Regions from separate parts of the Novosphingobium resinovorum genome, predicted to be linked through region 3. Evidence: riboswitches for the same ligand, from Rfam matches in the RefSeq annotation. Region 3 holds a riboswitch; each other region holds the start of a gene.

Evidence for each region. A riboswitch is a leader RNA that binds a small molecule or an ion and turns the genes downstream of it on or off. The one in region 3 is predicted to bind cobalamin.
Region 1: linked by a shared signal. The riboswitch ahead of BES08_RS16700 (TonB-dependent receptor) and the one ahead of cobW (cobalamin biosynthesis protein CobW) in region 3 are both predicted to bind cobalamin.
Region 2: linked by a shared signal. The riboswitch ahead of BES08_RS24490 (TonB-dependent receptor) and the one ahead of cobW (cobalamin biosynthesis protein CobW) in region 3 are both predicted to bind cobalamin.
Region 4: linked by a shared signal. The riboswitch ahead of BES08_RS10485 (HoxN/HupN/NixA family nickel/cobalt transporter) and the one ahead of cobW (cobalamin biosynthesis protein CobW) in region 3 are both predicted to bind cobalamin.

What each region holds. Positions count from the first base shown of each region.
Region 1 covers NZ_CP017075.1:3,578,767-3,582,960, reverse strand. Annotated here, with positions in the region: gene rpoD (RNA polymerase sigma factor RpoD) at 1-808, opposite strand, end outside; gene BES08_RS34595 (cold-shock protein) at 1,168-1,845, opposite strand; cobalamin riboswitch at 2,236-2,480, shown strand; gene BES08_RS16700 (TonB-dependent receptor) at 2,652-4,194, shown strand, end outside.
Region 2 covers NZ_CP017076.1:1,632,962-1,637,155, reverse strand. Annotated here, with positions in the region: gene BES08_RS24505 (AraC family transcriptional regulator) at 1-279, shown strand, start outside; gene BES08_RS24500 (sulfotransferase family protein) at 389-1,534, opposite strand; gene BES08_RS24495 (hypothetical protein) at 1,646-1,945, opposite strand; cobalamin riboswitch at 2,092-2,333, shown strand; gene BES08_RS24490 (TonB-dependent receptor) at 2,522-4,194, shown strand, end outside.
Region 3 covers NZ_CP017075.1:1,486,302-1,490,495, reverse strand. Annotated here, with positions in the region: gene cobN (cobaltochelatase subunit CobN) at 1-1,194, opposite strand, end outside; gene cobW (cobalamin biosynthesis protein CobW) at 1,427-2,476, opposite strand; cobalamin riboswitch at 2,661-2,902, opposite strand; gene fahA (fumarylacetoacetase) at 2,942-4,194, opposite strand, start outside.
Region 4 covers NZ_CP017075.1:2,248,486-2,252,679, forward strand. Annotated here, with positions in the region: gene BES08_RS10475 (ribonucleotide-diphosphate reductase subunit beta) at 1-396, opposite strand, end outside; gene BES08_RS10480 (sigma-70 family RNA polymerase sigma factor) at 609-1,280, opposite strand; gene BES08_RS31765 (nuclear transport factor 2 family protein) at 1,329-1,523, shown strand; cobalamin riboswitch at 1,590-1,832, shown strand; gene BES08_RS10485 (HoxN/HupN/NixA family nickel/cobalt transporter) at 2,020-3,072, shown strand; gene BES08_RS10490 (flagellin N-terminal helical domain-containing protein) at 3,258-4,082, opposite strand.

The sequences.
Region 1 (4,194 bases), 1.7 Mb from region 3:
GCGCGGCTTCCATCTGACCGAGGGAGAGGGTGTTGTCCTCTTCATCGTCCTCGACCTGCCGCTTGGGGATCGGATTGCCGTCCTCGTCGACTTCCTCCGAGTTGTCCTCGCCGGAATCGTCATCGTCCTTGAAGGAAGGCCCGGCGGTGGCAGCGGAAATCTCGCCGTCGCCATCGCCCTCACCGTTTTCGGCCAAATTTTCGGGCTGCGGCTCCTTGGAGAGCATCGCGTCGAGATCGAGGATCTCGCGAAGCTGCATGTCGCCGTTGTTGAGCGCTTCGGACCAGCCGATGATCGCATGGAAGGTCATGGGGCTTTCGCAAAGCCCCATGATCATCATGTCGCGGCCGGCTTCGATGCGCTTGGCGATGGCAGCCTCGCCCTCGCGGCTGAGCATCTCGGCCGCGCCCATCTCCTGCAGGTACATGCGGACCGGGTCGTCGGAACGGGCGAGCGTGTCCGCCTTGCGGGTCTCGCCGGGGCGGCGCCGGGAATTGCCTTCGTCGAACCCGGTATCCGAACCGGAATCGTCATCGCCGCCATCGACGGCTTCCACGCCGTCTTCCTGCTCACCGTCCTCATCGTCATCATCGTCGTTCTCGACGATCTTGACGCCCATTTCCGAGATCGCGGCCATGATGTCCTCGATCTGATCGGTGGTCATCTGGTCCTGCGGCAGCGCGGCATTCAACTCCTTGACCGTGATGACGCCCTGGCTTTTGGCGCGCGCGATGAACCGCTGGACCGAACCCTTGTCCAGGTCGAGAAGAGGAGAGTCGTTGTCGCCGCTGCGATCGTCGTTAGTCATGCAATCCGTTGTCGTTATTGGCCTTTTCATGACGATGGTGACGCCAGGACAAGGCTAGGTTCTCAGATCATCAGCCTGATGATGCCGGTGAAGGGCGGCCTACAGGCAGGGATGAACCACTTCAGGTCTAAGGTTCAAGCAATGCGGCCGGACATCGGTTCCAGGAGGAAGCTGGTCCGCCCGCATGCTGCACGTTCGAATCAAGGAAACACGTCCCTCGTCCCGCAGTCGGCCTGTCGAAGGCAGCTTTGATCAAGGCCTTCGACATAAGCCGCTCGATGTCCGTCGCCGATCGCGATGCGATCGAGGAAAGCCCGAGATGAGGCCATGACCTCCTGCGGCAGCCATGGCCAGATCAGTCAGCGCTGGACCAGATTCACGGCCGACGCCTTGCCCCGGCGATCGATCTCGATTTCGAATTCGAGTTGATCGCCTTCCGAAAGGCCATGCAGACCGGAGCGCTCGACGGCGCTGATATGCACGAACGCATCAGGCTGACCGTCATCGCGGACGATGAAGCCGAAGCCCTTCATGCTATTGAAGAACTTGACGGTGCCGGTGGCCTTCTCGCCAGTGGACTGATTCTGAACAGGTGCGGCACTTCGCTCGCGACGTTCGGCAACGATGACCTCGCCCACGATGGTCAGTTCGGAAGCGGAAATCTTGCCGCCTCGCTCGACCAGCTGGAATTCCAGCTGCTGACCTTCCGCCAGCGTTTCGAGGCCGGCGGACTGCACGGCGCTGATGTGCACGAATGCATCGTCGCCGCCGCCTTCAAGCTGGATGAAGCCGAAACCCTTGTCGGGGTTGAAGAACTTGACCGTCCCACGGCCCTGACCGACAACCTGGCCCGGGCCGCCGCGCGAACCGCCACCGCCACCGCCAAAACCGCCGCCTCGCGATCCGCCGAAGCCGCCACGCTGGCCGCCACCGAAGCGGTCACCACCGCCAAAGCGATCGTTGCCGCCGCTCCAACGATCATCGCCGCCGCCGAACCGGTCGCGACCTTGGCCGCGATTTCCCCTGTCGAATGTCATCTTTTAAGTACCTTAAGCTAAGTCCGAGAAACCTATCCTCGCGAGTGAACGTAGCACGCAAGGCCGCAGAACCCGTTTCAGGGTGCAGGATGAAAGGCGATAGCAGCGCAACGACGTCTTGGCGACCAGAGTTCTGCGATCGGCTGCGATGCATGGCACGGAGGCGACTTTAGCACAGCGATGACCGAAATTTCACGCAATTCGACAATCGATCCGGCCGCCGCCGACCCTTGCCACGCGCTCGGAAGCAAATTTTGCTCCCCGGAGCGGCCCGTTAGCCCTGGCATCGCTAGTCGGGAGTTCAGGATACAGGCCGTACCTGGACGCCATACAGACAGGCTTGTGCCGTGAAACCGTTTGAGATAGCGCGCCATATCTGCCCTTCATTGGTGCAGACAAGATCGCGCTGGTGCCTCGAAAGAGGCTTAAAAGGGAACACGGTGAGAAGGCATGCCCTTCGAATCCGAGGCTGTCCCTGCAACTGTAAGCGGTGAGCGCGATGCATATGTGCGGTGGGGCAAAGGTTCCTGCCGCCAGTCACTGGGCCGGACGCTGCAACATGCGAGGCCTGGGAAGGCCTTGCATCGTCGCATTGACCCGTGAGCCAGGAGACCTGCCTGCGTCTGGTCGCTCATGCCGTGGTCCAGGGGGTGGCCAAGGCCCGGAATCATTCCGTTCGAGCGACGAACCAGCGGTGGAGGCCGCATCGGTTCGCGCAGACGGTCGCCCGCGGCGTCCGACCGCCGGCGCGCGTCGACCGTCTTGATGGCGGCAAGCCTCCCACCCAGTCGCAGGCGTCGGGGGGAATGATGATGAATTTGATGAAAAGCGCTGCGCTGGTGCGCATCGTGGCAGGCACCGCAATGGCGCTGGCGACGATGCCCGCCTGCGCCGAAGAGGCATCCGCCGGCGGCGCGGATGGCGGTTCCGGCGAAATCGTGGTGTTCGGACGCGGCGAGGCCAAGATCGGCACCGCCCATGCCGCCAGCGAGGGCAGCGTCGGCGGTTCCGACCTGCTGGTCCGTCCGCTTCTGCGGGTCGCCGAACTGCTTGAGGCGGTGCCCGGCATGGTAGCGGCGCAGCATTCGGGCAGCGGCAAGGCCAACCAGTACTTCCTGCGCGGCTTCAACCTCGATCACGGCACCGACTTCACGACTTATATAGATGGCGTGCAGATGAACCTGCGCAGCCACGGGCATGGCCAAGGCTATCTCGATCTCAACGGCCTGATCCCCGAGATCGTCGCCCGCGAAGACTTCCGCAAGGGGCCGTACCGCGCAGATGGCGGCGACTTTGCACTGGCCGGCGCGGCCTACATGACGACCATCGATGGGTTCGACCGCCCGTGGATCTCGGTAGAGGGTGGATCGTACAAGTCGGGGCGGCTGGCCGCCGGTGGCAACATCAAGGATGTGGCGGGTGGCAGTCTCACGCTGGTGGGGCAGGCCAAGCGCTATGATGGTCCCTGGCAGGAGGCCGAGCATCTGCGGCATTACTCCGGCTTTGCGAAGTACATCGCGTCCGCTGGCGAAGGCACCGTCGAAGCATCGCTCCACGCCTACCACGCCACTTGGCGGCCGACCGAGCAGATCCCCGAGCGGATCATCGGCAGTGCGCTGTGCCCTGACGAATTCTGCTCCCCCGATCCTTCGGCGCGTGGCCGCACAACGCGCTTCGTCGGCAACGTCGCGGTGCGACAGCCGAACTGGAGCGCTAATGTCTATGCCCAGTACTACGACTGGAACATGTATTCGAACCCAACTTATGCCGATCCGGACAGCACCAGCGCGCAGATCGACCAGTTCGACAAGCGCTGGGTCGTGGGTGTCACCGCGCGCAAGCAATGGGCTTTGGGCTCGACGCTGCAACTGAGCATTGGCACTGAAAACCGCTACGATCACATCGGCAACGTCGGGGTGAATCGTACCGAAACCCGCGCCTTTTTGTCCTCGTTGGGTCGATATCACGTCGAGGAACTGTCCGGCGCGCTCTATGGCGAAGCGACCTGGAAGCCGGTGCCCGGCCTCAGGCTAACCGGAGGCCTGCGAGGCGACTATTACCACTACGCCGTCCGCGCGCGCGACGCCATGGCGACCGAACTGGGAACCGGCAGCGGACACGATTCGATCGTCTCACCCAAGGTATCGGCAGCCTACGAGATCGTCCCGCAGTTCGAAGTCTATGCCAACTGGGGCCGCGGCTTCCATTCCAACGACGTGCGCGGTGCGGTGAACGTGGAATCGCCCGTGCCCGTTCTGGTGCGCGGCACTGGCAAGGAACTTGGCGGGCGCCTGCAACTGGGCACCGTCTCACTGACCGCGACGTACTGGTGGCTCGACGTGGGCAGCG
Region 2 (4,194 bases), on a different replicon from region 3:
GAAATCGCCCGCACCCTCGCCATTCATCACCGGACCCTGCGTCGGCGACTGAAGCAGGAGGGCACCAGCTTCCAGGCGGTCAAGGACGATGTCCGCCGCGATCTGGCGCTGTACTACCTGCAGCAGACCGGTATCGATTTCCGCGGCATTTCCGAGAAGCTGGGGTTCGCGGAACAGGCAGTATTCTCCCGCAGCTGCAGGCGCTGGTTCGGCCAGTCGCCCACGCAGTTGCGCAGCCTACGCGCATCCGTCTCCAACATATCACCGTCATTACCGTGAAGTGGGAACCCATCTCCTGACGGCGCCTGTTGCACGATCGTCAGATGGGTCCCCGCCTTCGCGGGGATGACGAAGCAGGGTCAGGTGACGATGCCTTCACCCGTATCGATCACGCCCGCACCGCGATCTCGTACTGCTCGATATAGTCGCGAAAGTGCTCGCGGACGCCTTCGCGGCTGAGGCCGAATTCGGCCAGGTCATATTCGTGCTTGCCGTGCTTGCCCTTGGGGTTTGCAGCCAGGTAGGCTTCCATGGCTGCGCGGGCTTGCGGCGTGAAAGGCTCGTCGAACCTTTCGTAGATGCCCTGCGCCGTGGCGAGCGGGTCGCGCACCAGATCGCGATACTGCACGTCGAAGATCGCATCGTGCCCGTGCTTCGCACGAAAGGCGTTCGACCGCGCGATCATCAGGTCGAACGTCTCCAACAGATTCTCTCCGATGGCCCGAAGATCGACCTGATCGCTGTACATCCGCCGCACTTCCTTGACGAGGCTGCAGGCCGAGCCCAGCACTTCGACCGGATCGCGGTGCGTCATGACCAGTTGCGCGTCAGGAAACTCGGCCGTCAGGGCATCGAGGAACAACGGGTGCCAGGGGTTCTTGAGCGTCCAGCGCCCCGGGGCATTGGCCTGAAGCAGCTGCAGCAGCCGCTTTTCGTAGCGGAAGGCGGGCGCGTAGTCGGCCTCGTCCAGGAACCAGCGGTGGTAGCCCGGAATGTCCGCCTGGGAATCGTAGAGCTGCGCGCAGAACGACGGCGCCATGGCGAACTGGCACTCGGTCGGGCTGTCGGCCTCCTCGTAATGGATCGCGGCGATCTGCGGCGCGTACTTCAGCCCCTGCAGCGTTCGCGTCTGGCAGGCATCGTGACGGGGACCGGCGTGAAGTTCCTGCACCAGCGGCGGCGGCACCGAATCGAACGCTTCCCAGCGCAGGAACGCGCGGCGCGCCGGGTCGGCTTCCAGCAGGTTGATCGCCAGCGTGGTGCCGGTACGCGGAAGGCCGAAGACAAACAGCGGCTTCTCGACCGGGCGCTCCAGAAGTTCGGGGTGGCGCGCCAGCCAGTCCTCCACGCGCATCCGGTTCGCCATCGCGGCCACCAGTGCATCGACCGATCGCGCCATGCCCGCTTCGGTGAATCTGGCTTCGTCCTCGTAGGACTTCAGCAACACGCCAAGCCCTTCGAGGATCGCGGGATCGCCGAAGTCGCTCAATCCGGTCCGTTCGCTTGCCGCTGCGACGATGTCCTGCGCCTGCATGTCTTCTCCCTCATCCCGTGCCGCGTCATCGCGCGGCGTTCGGAGGGGATCATGAAGACATGGGGCACACTTTAGAAGCTACCCGCCGATCACCTTGGCGATATCGGGCGATCAGACCGAAAGGATCAGGGAATCGTCGCTGCGCGGGGGCGTACCGTCGTAGGAGGGCAGAGGCTCGAAGTGCTCGTTCAGCAGTTCCATCGACGAGAGGCCCGCCAGCTTGAACTGGCCGAGACCCGGCTCCTCGTCGCTGCGGCGTGCCTTCGCGGGGTTCATGGCACTGACGACAAGATCGCCGTGCCTTTCGAACAGCATGTGCGGGGCAAGCGTGATCGTGTTGCCGTTGTAACGCGCCGTCACGAACTTTCGCGTGGCTATGGCTTCCATCAGGGTGAGTCGTGGATCAGTCATCGGCACCGCAAATTGCACGGGTTGCCCAAAATGAAAAGCAAGGTTGCAACCGAAAACTCGCAGGACGGGCTTTCGGAAGGCCCCACGCGAACGGCTTGCAAATCGTGCGCGCAGCGAATAATCCCCCGCCCGTCCCTCCGAAAAGGGGGACACGATCGCGTTGGTGCCTTCCGAAAGGGGCTTAAAAGGGAACGCGGTGAGAGGGGCTACCCCTCGAAGCCGAGGCTGTCCCTGCAACTGTAAGCGGTGAGCGCGATGCATATCGCGGCAGGCCAATGTGCCCTGCCGCAGCCACTGGGCCGGACGCTAACTCCTGCGAGGCCTGGGAAGGCCGTGCATCGCGTGACGACCCGTAAGCCAGGAGACCTGCCAGCGTCCGGTCGCTCTTGCCTTGGTCCAGGGGATGGCCGCGGCACGGTGTACTCCGTCTGAGCGACGAACTTGCGGCCAGGCCGCAACGGTGGGTTTCGCCGGTCGCTCGTTCGCGCCCGGATTCCGCCGCTGCACCCGTGCGGGGGGACACCCCTCTCGCGGGAACCTGTCCGTTCGACTGGGAAACGCAACGGGGGTTACAACATGAATACGAGATCGCTTCTTTCCGGCCTGATCGCTTCGGGCGCGTCATTCTGCATGCTTGGCATGTCCGCGACTTCGGCGCAGGCGCAGGAAGCCGCCGAGACGGCGCCGGAGAATGCCAATAACACGGATGCGGGCAATATCGTCGTCACCGCGCGCAAGGCGGGTGTCCTGCAACTCGGCCAGCAGGCCGACGCCTCCAGCCGCCTCGGCCTCACGCCGATGCAGACGCCGGCCAGCGTCGACGTCATCACCAGGGAGATGATCCGCAGCCTGGGCGACCGCACCGTGGTTGCCGCAGCCGCGCGCGCGCCGGGGCTCATCAACAACAGCTCGGCCTTCGGTTACTCGCTGAGTTCGCGCGGGTTCACCGGCTACACCTCGGTGATGCAGCTCTACGACGGGATGCGCGTCTACACGACGACCACGCAGACCTTCCCCGCCGACCCGTGGATGGCCGAGCGGATCGAGGTCCTGCGCGGTGCGGCCTCGGTCCTCTATGGAGAGGGCGGCATCGGCGGCGCGATCAACGTCGTGCGCAAGAAGCCCAATACCGAGCAGTTCGAAGGCGAGGTCCGTCTCAGCGGCGGTTCATTCGATACTTATGCGGCGGCGGGCGGGATCGGCGGGCCGATCGGAGACAGGCTCTCGTACCGCGTCGATCTCAGCTACAACCGTTCGGACGGGTGGATGGAGCGCGGGCAATCGCGCAGTCTTGCGCTTTCGGCGGCGCTGCGCTGGCAGGCGCGCGACGACCTCGTGCTGACGCTGACGCACGACCGCGCCGACCTCGACCCGACGATCTGGTACGGCACTCCGCTGCGAGACGGCAAACTGGTGCGCGAAATCCGCAAGAAGAACTACAACATCGCCGACCGCTCGCTGCGTTTCGACGATGCCTGGACCCAGGCCAAGGCCGAATGGACACCGGCCGAGGGGGTGACGATCACCAACGTCGCCTACTACCTCACCGGCTTCAAGCACTGGCGCAATGCCGAGGGCTATGCCTGGTCCGGCGACCAGATCCGCCGCTCGAGCTATCTGGAGATTGTCTACAAGACGAAACAGTGGGGCGACCGCTTCAACGCGGTGTTCGATCATACGCTGCTTGGCATGGACCACCGCCTGAGCCTGGGCGGCGAGTACAACACCGGCTCGCTGCTGCGCACCGACAGTTCGCCCAACAGCCGCTTCGACCTCGTCGATCCTTACGACTATACGCCGGGCACGTTCCTCGACGGCACATTCGGCACCCGCTACAAGTACAAGACCGATGTGCAGCAATGGGCGCTGTTCGGCGAAAGCCGGCTCTCGCTGTCCGACCGGCTCTCGCTGGTGACGGGGCTGCGCTACGATCGCCCGAAGACCGAGCGGCACGATGCCCTCGATCCGGCGGCGGACTACACCGCCCGCTATCCGAGCACCAGCTGGCGCACGGGGCTGGTCTACAACCCCAGCGACACGATCTCGCTCTATGCGCAGTATTCGGCGGCGGCGGACCCGGTGACGGCGTTCCTCACGGCGACGCTGGCGCAGACCACCTTCGACGTTTCCACCGGGCGCCAGTGGGAGGCCGGGGTCAAGGCGACCTTCCTGGACGGACGCGGCGAGTTCACGCTGTCAGGCTATCGCATCGTCAAGAAGAAGATCCTGACCCGATCCGCCAACGATCC
Region 3 (4,194 bases):
ATTGCCGATCCGCCCGTCGCGGTTGGGATAGTTGGCGAGCACCAGCGCCACCTTGCGCTGCGCGGGCACGGTACGGCGCAGGCTCGCCCAGTTGGCGGCGAGGTCTGCTACGAAGGCCACGCGATCGGGCGCGACGCGGGGGACGACGATGCCGCACTTCGTCACTTCGTCGAAGCGTTCGGCGGCCTTGAAGGCGACGGCGCGGGTGAACAGGCGGCCGTCGAGTTCGGGAAGCGCCACGTTCATCGCCAGATCGCGCGGGCCGAGGCCGCGTGCGGCGGCCTGCCAGTCCGCTTCCTCGACACCCGCGAAAGCGACCTGCAGGATCGGGCAGTCGGCGCGTTCGAGAACCCCGCCGACGCGCGGCTCGCCCGAGGACGAGGAGGCGAAGCTGGTGGCATTGACGATCACGTCGGGCGCGATCTCGGCCATCAGGCCGCCGAGCCAGTCGATGGCGAAAGGCTCTCGCAGCGCGCGGACATGGACGGCGGCGACGTTGAACCCGCGCATTTGCAATGCGGCGACCATCGCGTCCACGGCGTCGAGCGTGCCCGCGATCATCAGCGCGCGGTAGAATACCAGCAGCACGACAGGGGCGTCGGGGCGCCATGATGCGCGCAAGTCGGCCAAGCTCGGCCGATCCACGCCTTGCAGGTAGAGCCCGGCGTCGGCCACCGGCACCGGATCGTCCGGCTGGCCGCAGTCCGCGCCGATCAGCCTTGCGGCGGTGCGCAGGAACGACAGGGCATTGGCGCTGCCGCCCTGCCGCAGGTAGTCGCGGAGGTGCTCGACCGTCTCGGCGGGGAGGGTGGAGGCGACCGTCAGCGTCGGATCATCCTCACGCCCGTCGGCGATGGCGGCGAAGGCGATGCCCTTCTCGCGGGCGATCAGCGCGATTTCGTCGATGCCGTAGGGCCAGTAGCTCTTGCCGCCGAGCAGCACCACGCAGACGAATTTTGCGTGGGCGATCACCTTCTCGACGTAAAGGTCGACCGAATACGGGTGCCGCAACTGCAGCAGGTTGGCGAGGCGGACGCTCGGCGCGCCCTCCGGCAGCCCTGCCGCCGCTTTGGCGAAGCAGGCGAGTTCGCTGTCCGCCACCGTCAGGATGACGACGTCGCCCGGCGGCTGGTCGAGGTCGATCGCCTCCTCGCCGTTGGAGATCGTGCCCGGGGTGGCGGAAAGCAGGTGCATCAGGCGGCGCTCGCCGGGCTGACGGCAGTGCGAACCGCCCTGGATTGCTTCACCCGCTGCGCGGGTTCGCAATGACGGAGGAGGGGGGGAAGCCGCAGATCTTCGTTCAACGCCGGTTCGCCTCCCCACCGCTCGTCATTGCGAGCGCAGCGAAGCAATCCAGGGCGGTTTGCGCGGCTCTGGATTGCCGCGCTACGCTCGCAATGACGAAGGTTGGGGTACATGGTTGTGCTTACGCCGGGACCGAACCTAGCACACCCGCCAGCGCGGCTTCGATGGCCGCGCGGTCCAGCCCCTTCTGGCCGATCACCACCAACTGCGTGCGGCGGGGCTCTTCGGCCTTCCAGGCGCGGTCGAAGAAGTGCTGGATGCGCGGGCCGACGCCCTGCAGGACGAGGCGGCTGGGCTTGCCCGCCAGCGCGACCATGCCCTTCACGCGCAGCACGTCGTGCGCGGCGATCTGTTCCTTCAGGCCTACCAGCAGCGCGTCGATATCGGCCACTTCGCCGCCGTTCAGGATGAAGGTGTCGAAGTCGTCATGGTCGTGATCGTCGTCGAGGCCGTCGATATGCGACTTGCGGCTGTCGAGGTCGTCCTCGGCCGCCGCGACGATGCCGAGCAGCGCGGCGATGTCGACCGCGCCGTGGTCCGCGCGCACGATCTTGACGCCGGGGCGCGTCTCGGCGGCGACGGTCTTCTCGACTTCGGCCAGCACGGCCGCATCGACGAGGTCGGTCTTGTTGAGCACCACCATGTCGGCGCAGCCCAACTGTTCCTCGAACAGTTCCTCGAGCGGGCTGTCGTGGTCGAGGTTGGGATCGGCGGCGCGGGCGGCGGCAAGTGCCTCTTCGTCCGTAGCGAAGCGACCGGCGGCGACGGCATCGGCGTCGATCAGGGCGATCACGCCGTCCACTGTCGCGCGGGTGCGGATGTCCGGCCACTGGAAGGCCTTGACCAGTGGCTTGGGCAGCGCGAGGCCCGACGTCTCGATGATGATGTGGTCGGGCGGGGTCTCGCGGTCGAGCAGCTTCTGCATCGTCGGCAGGAAGTCGTCGGCCACGGTGCAGCAGATACAGCCGTTGGCGAGTTCAAGGATATCGTCCTCGGGGCAGGCCTCGTCATTGCAGCCCTTGACCAGTTCGCTGTCGACGCCGACGTCGCCGAACTCGTTGATGACGAGGGCGAGGCGGCGGCCCTTGGCGTTCTGCAAAAGGTGGCGGATCAGCGTGGTCTTGCCCGCGCCGAGGAAGCCGGTGATGACGGTGGTGGGTACTTTGCTCAAGGGTCTCACTCCCGCGCCGGCGACTTCTCGCGGCGGGGCGTACCGGCGCTTTCGCGCCGGCGCGGGGCAGGGGCGACGGACAGGCGCGAAGACGCCCGGCGACCTGCTCCGCCGCGGCCCCGGGCCGCATGCGTGTCGTCGCTCAGACGGTGAACCGTGCCGCGGCCATCCCCTGGACCAAGGCAAGAGCGACCAGACGCCGGCAGGTCTCCTGGCTCGCGGGTCACAGCTTGATGCACGGCCTTCCCGAAGCCTCGCATGTCGCAGCGTCCGGCCTCAGTGGCTGCCCGTCCCGCTGGGGACAGGCGATGTGCATCGCGCTCGCCGCTTACAGTTGCAGGGACAGCTGCGGATTCGAACGGCGAACCGTTCCCACCGCCTTCCCTTTTAAGCCCCTTGCGGGGCACCGGCGCGATCTTGTTCCCGGCGGATACCGGGAGGCAGGGGTGGGCGCAAGTGTTGGTTTCAGCGTGCCGGAAGGATGCGGGCGCGGCATTCTCCGAAACCGATGGAAACGAAGCCGTCAGCGGCGGCGGTGGCGGTGATGGAGATTTCGTCGCCGTCCTCCAGGAACGTGCGGGTCTCGCCACTGGCCAAGGTGAGGGGCGACTTGCCGCCCTGCGACAATTCCATGAGGCTGCCGAAACCCTCTCGCTCGGGAGCGGAAATCGTGCCGGTGCCGAGCAGGTCGCCGGGCGTCAGGTTGCAGCCGTTGGATGCATGGTGCGCGACCATCTGGTTCACCGTCCAGTACATGTTGGTCGCCGGGCCGTGGCTGAGGCGATGGGGCGGAAGCCCGGCCTTGCGCATGGCCTGCGTGGTCAGGTGGACCTGCAGCATGACGCCCAGCGCGCCGTGGGCCTGATCATCCGCGTCAGACAGATAGGGCAGGGGCTGCGGGTCGCCTTCCGGTCGGGGCGGCTGGGCCGCGCGGAAGGGCGCGAGGGCTTCGGGCGTGACGACCCATGGCGAAATCGTCGAGTGGAAGTTCTTCGACAGGAACGGGCCGAGCGGCTGGTATTCCCACCCCTGCACATCGCGCGCGGACCAGTCGTTGAGCAGGCAAAAACCGGCGATATGCTGCGCAGCATCGGTGATCGGCACGGGCTCGCCGAGGTCGTTGCCGCTGCCGATCCAGACGCCCATCTCCAGTTCGTAGTCGAGCCTTGCAGTCGGCGCGAAGATCGGCGCATCGGCCTCGGGCGGCTTGCGCTGGCCGGTGGGTCGCACGACCGGTACGCCCGAGGGACGGATCGAGGACGCGCGGCCGTGATAGCCGATCGGCACGTGCTTGTAGTTGGGCAGCAGCGGGTTGTCCGGGCGGAACTGGCGGCCGATGTTGTTGGCGTGATGGATACCGACATAGAAGTCGGTGTAGTCGCCGATGCGCGTGGGCAGGTGCAGCATGCAGGCTTCGACCGGGTGCAGCATGGGCTCGATGACCGGCCGCCTGGCTTCGTCGCAGAGCAGGTCGGAGAGGGCATGGCGCAGGGCGCGGCGGTCTTGCGCGGGAATGGCCAGCAGGCGGGCCATGCTGGCGTCGCTGCAGATTTCTGTGAGGTTCAGCGGGATGAGTCGTGCCGCCGCCAGCGCGCCGAGGTCGAGGATCCGGTCGCCGATTGCCACGCCGATCCGAGTTCCCGGCGTTTCAGCCATCGAGAACACACCGAAGGCCAGGTTCTGGACCGGGAAATCGCGGTGGCCGTCGGCGCTTTCGA
Region 4 (4,194 bases), 760 kb from region 3:
GTGCTTGTCCTTGAGTTCCGAGTACTCAAGGAACGCGCCGTACTCGCTCTCGGGCATGCCGATGGTGTCGAGCAGGTGCGAATAGGCCGCGATGTGCACCGTCTCCATGTTGGAGAAGGCGGTGAGCATCATCTTGATCTCGGTCGGCTTGAAGACGCGCGCGTACTTCTCATGGTAGCAGTCCTGCACTTCCACGTCGGCCTGCGTGAAGAAGCGGAAGATCTGGGTGAGCAGGTTGCGCTCATGATCCGAGATGTTCTGCACCCAGTCGCGGCAGTCCTCGCCCAGAGGCACTTCCTCGGGCAGCCAGTGGACCTGCTGCTGGATCTTCCAGTAGTCGTAAGCCCAGGGATATTCGAAGGGCTTGTAGGTCTTGCGGGCTTCGAGAAGGGACATGGGCGGCTCCGGTGGATCGTCTGAAATTGCGTTCGCCCACAACGCTTTCACGCTTGGGCGGAAAGGCCAGAGATAGGCAAGATCGCGCGCAAATCGAGTGCGTGAATCATCTTCCCACAGGAATATGTGGGGGCAAGGAAAAAGTGCAGCCCCAAGGGGTTGTGGGTGTGATTAATTTCGCCGCCCTCGCATGAATCCCCGGATTGTGCCGGTCAGAGGACTTCGGCGACGCCTTTCAGGCTCTCTCGCGGCTTGTCGATCGCCTGCGCTTTCAGCTGATGCACGCGCGGGATCGAAACTTGCAAGACCTCGGCGATCTCGGCGAGGTTCAGTTCCTCCACGAAGTAGAGCTGCACGATCAGCTTGAGCCGGTCCGGCAGGTCGGTGATCGCCGCGATGACCGCGCCGCGCATCTCGGCGTCGACCAGCATCGCGAAGCTGTCAGGCGTTTCCGTCGCGAAAGTCATCCACTGGTCGGAATAGACCTCATCGATCGGCTCGAAACGCATCGGGCGGGCAGCATCCTGCAGCGAGACCAACTCACCCTCGCCCATGCCCATCGCCTGCGCCAGTTCGTCAGGCCGGGGATCGCGGCCGAGCCAGCCCCGAAGCTGCGTCTCCTTGTGCGCCAGCATGCGGCGGCGCTCGGACGTGCCGCGCGTGCCCTGCACGTTGCGGCGCACAAGATCGACCATCGCCCCCCGCACCCGCATCTTGGCATAGGCGGCGAAGCCGTCCTCGGTCGGCAGATCGTGTTTCTGCGCGCATTCGGTGAGCGCGACGAGGCCGACCTCCACCAGATCCTCCAGTTCGATCCCCGGACGCCCGGTGCCGTGAACGTGCCAAGCCGGCCACTTGACCATCGGCAGGAAGCGGCGGACCACGAAGCCCTCTCGCGCACTTGGGACGACCTGTTCGCCACGATGGACGCGATGGTCTTTTTCGCCATGCCAGGCGCGATCCAGGTTTCGGGCGACACCGCCGAGGGCCGCTGCCACGTACGCGAGATCGCCCGGATCGAGGGCAAGGTGATGAAATTCGCCGCCCGCTACTTCGACGACCTCGTCCGCCACGACGGCCGCTGGCGCTTCGCCCGGCGCACATACGCGATGAACATCGCCGAATAGCCCCCTCTTGCGGCGGAGCAGGCGCGCGATTAGGAAGGCCGCGCCGAAGCGTTCACCTTGAGCATTTCGGCGAAAGATCGCGCCGGTGCCCCGCAAGGGGCTTAAAAGGGAACGCGGTGAGGATGTTCTCATCCGAATCCGGGGCTGTCCCTGCAACTGTAAGTGGCGAGCGCGATGCATAGGCCGGTGCCCCGAAGGTGGTCGCCGGCAGCCACTGGGCCGGACGCTGCGACATGCGAGGCCACGGGAAGGCCATGCATCAAGCGATGACCCGCGAGCCAGGAGACCTGCCTGCGTCCGGTCGCTCTTGCCTTGGTCCAGGGGATGGCCGCGGCACGGTAACTTCCGTCTGAGCGACGCAACGTGCGGCGGGGGCCGCATCGGCGCGAGGGACGCCGGGCGCTGCCGCGTCCGTCCGGGGCCTCCCGTGCCGACCGCGCCGAGTGCGCGGCACGCCCCCGTCAGGTCGCTGACGCGAAGACGGATCAGAACGCCGATGTCGCCCGCGAAAACCTCTCTCAAGAGCCGGATAACCGTGCTCTTTTTTCTGCTCGTCGCCGCCAACCTGGTCGTCTGGGGCTGGGCGTTCAGCCTGTTCCACGCCAGCCCGGTGATGCTGGGCACCGCCCTCCTCGCCTGGAGCCTCGGCCTGCGCCACGCGGTGGACGCCGACCACATCGCCGCCATCGACAACGTCACTCGCAAGTTGATGCAGGAAGGCCAGCGCCCGATCACCGTGGGCCTTTGGTTTGCGCTCGGCCATTCCGCCATCGTCCTGATCGCCGCGACCACCATCGCGCTGGCAGCAGGCACTCTCGATGATTTCGAGGCATTCGGCCGTTCGGGCGGGGTGATCGCGACGATCATTTCCGCCTGCTTCCTGTTCCTGATCGCGATCATGAATCTCGCGATCCTGCGCGGGGTCTGGCAACGCTTCGTCGAGGTGCGGCGCGGCGGGACCTATGCCGAGGAAGACCTCGACATGCTGCTCGCCGGACGCGGGCTGATCGCGCGAATCCTGCGCCCCGTGTTCCGGCTGGTGCGCCATGCCTGGCACATGGCGCCGCTCGGCTTCCTGTTCGGCCTCGGTTTCGACACCGCCACCGAAGTCGCCATCCTCGGCCTCTCGGGCGCGCATGCGGCGGACGGCGTTTCGCTGGGGTCGGTGCTGGTGTTCCCGGTGCTGTTCGCGGCGGGCATGGCCCTGCTCGACACCGCCGACGGCGTCATCATGCTGGGGGCCTACGAATGGGCCTTCGTCAAGCCGATCCGCAAGCTCTACTACAACATCGTCATCACCGCGATCTCGGCCATGGTGGCGCTGGTGATCGGCTCGATCCAGACCGCCGCGCTGCTGTCGGACAAATTCGGGCTGGAGGGCGGCGTGTGGTCCGGGGCGGCCTCGCTTTCGGAGCAGTTCAACACGCTGGGCTTCCTGATCGTCGGCCTGTTCGTGGTGTGCTGGTTGCTGAGCTGGGCCGTGTACCGCTGGGGCGGTCTGGACACGGTGGAAGTGGGGGCGGCGGCCAGCCCACCCCGCTGCGACTAGGGCGTAAACGAGCAAGTCTCGCCCCCCTCCCGCTTGCGGGAGGGCAATCCCTTTCTGCTCCCCTCCCGCTTGCGGGAGGGGCTGGGGGTGGGTCTTTTACCACGCAAGAAAGCCCGGCGGTCATGGGGAACCACCGGGCTTTCCGAACCTTCCGGGATAGGAAGGTTCTATATTTCAGTCCGTTATCAGCGCAGCAGCGAGAGGACGTTCTGCTGGCTCTGGTTGGCCTGTGCGAGCATCGCGGTGGATGCCTGGCTGAGGATCTGCGCCTTGGCCATCGCGGTGGTTTCGGCCGAGTAGTCGGCGTCCTCGATACGGCTGCGGGCGTCGGACAAGTTGGTGGTGGTGTTGGTCAGGTTGTTGATCGCCGATTCGAGGCGGTTCTGGCCGGCACCCAGCGAGGCGCGGGTGGCGTTGACGTCCGACAGCGCGGCATCGACGTTGGTAAGCGTGGTCGCCGCCTTCGTGGCGTCGGTCACGTCGAGGGCGGTCGCCGAAACCTTGGTGCCGTCGATCGCCTTGGAGGTCAGCCCGACCTGCTGGCCGCCCTGCGAACCGGTCTGGATGTTGAAGGTGAGGTCGGCGCCGGCGGTGGTCGAGATCAGCGTGTTGCCGTTGAACTTGGCCTGCGTGAAGCTGTCGTTGATCTGCGTGGTCAGCGCCGAGACTTCCTGCTGCATCGCCGCGCGGTCCGAGGTCTGGTAAGTGCCCGAGGCCGACTGGATCGCCAGTTCGCGCACGCGCTGCAGCATGTTGCCGACTTCCGACAGCGTGCCTTCGGCGGTCTGGGCCAGCGAGATGCCGTCGTTGGCGTTGCGGATGCCTTGGCTCATGCCGCGGATCTGCGAGGTCATCGAGGTCGAGATGGCGAGGCCCGCCGCGTCGTCCTTGGCCGAGTTGATGCGCTTGCCGGTCGACAGGCGCTCCATTGCGGTACCAAGGGCCTTGTTGGCCGAATTCGATGCGTTCGAGGCGCGGATCGCGCTGATGTTGGTGTTGATGACTAACATTGTGCGTGTTCCCGTGAAGTGTCCCGTTGGTCCCGGCGGGTGGGTTTCCAGCGCCGCCAGCCCCTAAACCGGCAGGGGGCGAGGAAGTTTAAGTACGGGGTTCAACAAGCGC